Regions from separate parts of the Ensifer sp. LBL genome, predicted to be linked through region 2. Evidence: riboswitches for the same ligand, from Rfam matches in the RefSeq annotation. Region 2 holds a riboswitch; the other holds the start of a gene.
What was found. A riboswitch is a leader RNA that binds a small molecule or an ion and turns the genes downstream of it on or off. The one in region 2 is predicted to bind S-adenosylmethionine.
Positions count from the first base shown of each region.

Region 1: linked by a shared signal. The riboswitch ahead of OKW20_RS04870 (O-succinylhomoserine sulfhydrylase) and the one ahead of metA (homoserine O-acetyltransferase MetA) in region 2 are both predicted to bind S-adenosylmethionine.

Region 1 is NZ_JBNDJY010000001.1:994,956-997,341, reverse strand. Features, by position in the region: gene OKW20_RS04870 (O-succinylhomoserine sulfhydrylase) at 203-1,387, opposite strand; SAM riboswitch at 1,432-1,510, opposite strand; gene OKW20_RS04865 (2'-deoxycytidine 5'-triphosphate deaminase) at 1,585-2,386, shown strand, end outside.
Region 2 is NZ_JBNDJY010000006.1:263,192-265,577, reverse strand. Features, by position in the region: gene OKW20_RS24335 (AAA family ATPase) at 1-284, shown strand, start outside; gene OKW20_RS24330 (NUDIX hydrolase) at 281-730, shown strand; SAM riboswitch at 982-1,059, shown strand; gene metA (homoserine O-acetyltransferase MetA) at 1,121-2,047, shown strand; gene OKW20_RS24320 (vWA domain-containing protein) at 2,054-2,386, shown strand, end outside.

The DNA of each region.
Region 1 (2,386 bases), on a different contig from region 2:
TCAGGGTATTCTACAGCAAGATGGTTTCGTCAAGAATAACGGCAAGATTGTGCGATCCCACGATGGGACGGATGGTCGTGCTGACGGGATCGGGCGGGTGAAACCGGCTTGGCGCCTTGGCGCTGGGCCGCCGGAAACCATCTTGTGACGGCCGGCAAGGGGCGTCGGCCGCCGTTGGTCACGGCGGCCGCGTCTTCGTAAATCAGGCCTTCACGGCCTTCAGCGCGCGGGCGAAATCTTCCACCACGTCGTCGCTGTCCTCGATACCGGCCGAGAAGCGCACGGTGCCGGCTGACATGCCGAGTTCCGTACGGGCCTCGTCGGTCAGGTTCTTGTGCGTGGTCGTGGCCGGATGGGTGATCAGGCTCTTGCTGTCGCCGAGGTTGTTGGAGATGCGCACGATCTCCAGCGCATTCTGCAGCGCGAAGGCAGCGTCCTTGCCGCCCTTCAGTTCGAAGGCGACGAGCGTCGAGCCGCCGGTCATCTGCTTGGCGATGATGTCGGCCTGCGGGTGGTCCTTGCGGCCGGGATAGATGACCTTGGCGACCTGCGGCTGTTCCGCCAGGAAGTCGGCGACGCGGCGGGCCGTTTCCGTCTGCTGACGCACGCGCAGCGGCAGCGTCTCGATGCCCTTCAGCAGCGTCCAGGCGTTGAACGGCGACATCGCCGGGCCGGTGTGGCGGAAGTAGTCGTGCAGGTGCTCGTTGATCCATTCCTTGTCGGAAAGCACCACGCCGCCGAGGCAACGGCCCTGGCCGTCGATATGCTTGGTGGCGGAATAGACGACGATATGGGCGCCCAGTTCCAGCGGCTTCTGGAAGAGCGGTGTTGCAAAGACGTTGTCGACGACGACCTTGGCGCCGATCTGGTTGGCGAGCTTGGCGACGCCGGCAATGTCGATGACTTCAAGCGTCGGGTTGGTCGGGCTTTCGAGGAAGAAGACCTTGGTGTTCTTCTGGATCGCCTTTTCCCAGTTGGCGAGATCGCGCCCGTCAACCAGCGTGCACTCGATGCCGTATTTCGGCGCCAGCGTCTCAACCACCCAACGGCAGGAGCCGAAGAGCGCGCGGGCGGCGACGATATGATCGCCGGCCTTCAGCTGGCAGAGGATGGCGGCGGTGACCGCGGCCATGCCCGATGCGGTGGCGCGCGCGTCTTCAGCGCCTTCCAGCATGCACATGCGCTTTTCGAACATGTCGTTGGTCGGGCTGCCGTAGCGGGCGTAGATGAAACCTTCGGTCTCGCCCTTGAAGCGCGCCTCGGCGGCTTCCGAAGTCTCGTAGACGAAACCCTGGGTGAGGAAGATCGCTTCGGAGGTCTCGCCGTGCTGGGAGCGGGTCGTGCCGCCATGGACCAGTTGCGTTGCGGGGCGCCAGTTTTTGCTCATGTGACGATCACTTTCAAAAACAAAAAAACCGGCCGCGTGAAGGGCCGGTTTGACACCCGGCCTTTTTAGCTACTTGTTTAACGTGGCTGCAAGCCGACCGGCCAAATCACCACGGGATAAAGCTTCAATACTGCCAGGGTACGCTTGCGTCAATTCCCGGAGTTTGGTTTTGTCTCGCAACTGAAAAGAGGACTGCAATGGGCCGCGACACTGGGATTTTGGCCGATCGCGCGATCGCCGCGCTGTTCGAATCGGGACGCCTGAAGAGCGAGAAGCCGCTGGATGACGATCAGATCCAGCCGGCAAGCCTCGACCTGCGCCTCGGCGCCAAGGCTTTTCGCGTCCGCGCGAGCTTCATGCCGGGTCCGTCTCATCTCGTTGCCGACAAGCTCGACCGGCTGAAGCTGCACGTGGTCGACCTGACCGAGGGTGCGGTGCTGGAGACCGGCTGCGTCTACATCGTGCCGCTGATGGAAAGCCTGGCGCTGCCCAAGGGCATGTCGGCCTCGGCCAACCCGAAGAGCTCGACCGGCCGCCTCGACATCTTCACCCGCGTCATCACCGACCGCGCCCAGGAATTCGACAAGATCCCGGCCGGCTACAGCGGTCCGCTCTATCTCGAAATCAGCCCGCGCACCTTCCCGATCGTCGTGCGCCGCGGCTCGCGCCTGTCGCAGATCCGCTTCCGCATGGGCCAATCGATCCTGTCGGAACAGGAATTGCAGGCGTTGCATGATAGCGACGTGCTGGTGGCGAGCGACAGGCCGAACGTCAGCGGCGGCGGTATCGCGCTGTCGATCGATCTGAAGGGTACCAGGCCCGAAGGGCTGATCGGCTATCGCGGCAAGCACCACACGGCGGTTATCGACGTCGACAAGAAGGCGCAGCACGCGATCTTCGATTTCTGGGAGCCGCTTTATAGCCGCGGCCGCGACGAGCTGATCCTCGATCCGGATGAGTTCTACATTCTCGTCTCGCGCGAGGCCGTGCATGTGCCAC
Region 2 (2,386 bases):
CCCGTATCGTCGAGGTGCACTATCCCGGCATCCGCAAGACGCTGCTCTCGGCCGCGCTTGCTGCCTTCTACGACATCCGCCAGGTGCCGGGCCTGAAGAAGAAGCCTTCCACGTCCGAGGCGCTCGACTGGATCCGCCTGCTCGTCGCCGACGAGGTCGATCCGGCAGACCTCAGGGCCGACGCCAAGACCATGCTGCCGAAGCTGCACGGCGCACTTTTGAAGAACGAGCAGGACGTGCATCTCTTCGAACGCCTGGCCTTCATGGCGCGCCGCGACGGATGAACCCAGATGCCCACAAGGTCCTGATCTACGCCACCTGGCAGGACCGCCTGCTGGTCTTCGACGAGCCGGATTTCCCCGACATCGCGCTGCAGGTACCCGGCGGCACGATGGAGCCGGGCGAAAGCCCGCAGACATCGGCCTTGCGAGAGTTCGTCGAGGAAACCGGGCTGACGCCGACGGAGGCGCTCACCCATCTCGTCACGCAGGACTACCACTACCCGAAAGACGGCAGGACAATCTGTCATCGGCGACACTTTTTTCACGTCGCGCTTACCGGAGAGCAGCAGCAGACGTGGATACATCAGGAAATGACGCCTTTTGGCGGCGGTGACCCGATCCGCTTTCGTTTCTTCTGGCTGGGTATCGATGAGGCGAGGAACCGGCTCGGGTATGGAATGCGGGACGCACTACACCTGCTGCAAAGTAGCCCCTCTCCTCGGGTTTAACCCGAGGACTAACCCTCTCCCCGCAGGCGGGGAGAGGGGACGCGGACGACGGCTGGCTCCAAGCCGAGACGTGCGGATAGCGAACCCGGCTACCAAGCCAAACGACCGGCTGAGCTTGACTTGTGGAACGATCGGGTGCGGCAAGGCCCCTTCTCCCCGCCAGCGGGGAGAAGGTCGCGGCAGCGGGATGAGGGGCCGTCTCCGCCCCGCCCGAATCGTTTTCCTTGACCCCCGCGCCCCTGTCGCGCTATCAAATTCTTCGTGGTGATTTGGCCGGCCGGCTTGCAGCCACGTTAAACAAGTCGCTAAAGGGCCGAGGAAAGTTGGATTTCCGAGGACCGGTCGCGATCAATCGCCGCCGGTTTTTTTGTATTGATCGAGTGGAAGCCCATGCCCATCAAGATTCCCGATACGCTGCCCGCCTTCGAAACCCTCGTGCATGAGGGCGTGCGGGTGATGACCGAGACCGTGGCGATCCGTCAGGATATCCGCCCGCTCCAGATCGGGCTCCTGAACCTCATGCCGAACAAGATCAAGACGGAGATCCAGATGGCGCGCCTGATCGGCGCCTCGCCGCTGCAGGTGGAATTGTCGCTGGTGCGCATCGGCGCTCACCGGGCCAAGAACACCTCGGAAGATCACCTGCTCTCCTTCTACGAGACCTGGGAAGAAGTGCAGGGCCGCAAGTTCGACGGCTTTATCATCACCGGCGCGCCGGTCGAGACGCTCGAATACGAGGACGTCACCTATTGGGACGAGCTGAAGCGCATCCTCGACTGGACCGAGACCAACGTGCATTCGACGCTCAACGTCTGCTGGGGCGCAATGGCGGCGATCTATCACTTCCACGACGTGCCCAAGTATGCGCTGAAGGAAAAGGCCTTCGGCGTCTACCGCCACCAGAACCTCAATCGTTCCTCCGTCTACCTCAACGGCTTCTCCGACGATTTCGCCGTCCCGGTCTCGCGCTGGACCGAGGTCCGCCGCGCCGACATCGACAAGGTGCCGAGCCTCGAAATCCTGATGGAATCGAAGGAGATGGGCGTCTGCCTGGTGCACGAGAAGAAGGGCAACCGGCTCTACATGTTCAACCACGTGGAGTATGATTCGACCTCGCTGTCGGACGAATACTTCCGCGACGTGGATGCGGGCGTGCCGATCAAGATGCCGCACGACTACTTCCCGCACAACGATTCGACCCTGCCGCCGCAGAACCGCTGGCGCAGTCATGCGCATCTCTTCTTCGGCAACTGGATCAACGAGATGTACCAGACGACGCCGTATGATGTCGCGGAGATCGGCGCCGGGAAAAGCTGAGGTCAGATGTTCATTCCCTTCTTCCTCGAACTCAAGGCGGCGAAGGTCCCGGTCACGCTCCGGGAATTCCTGTCCTTGATCGAGGGGATGGAGGCGGGCATCGCCACCTTCGACGTCGAGGCCTTCTACTATCTGGCGCGCACGGCACTGGTGAAGGACGAGCGCCATATCGACCGCTTCGACCGCGTGTTCCAGCATTGCTTTTCCGGTCTTGAAGCCGTCAACCCGATGGAGGCGGGCGAAGAGGCCGTCATCCCCGAGGACTGGCTGCGCAAGCTCGCAGAGAAGCATCTGAGCGAGGAAGAAAAACGCCTGGTCGAGGCGCTCGGTGGCTTCGAT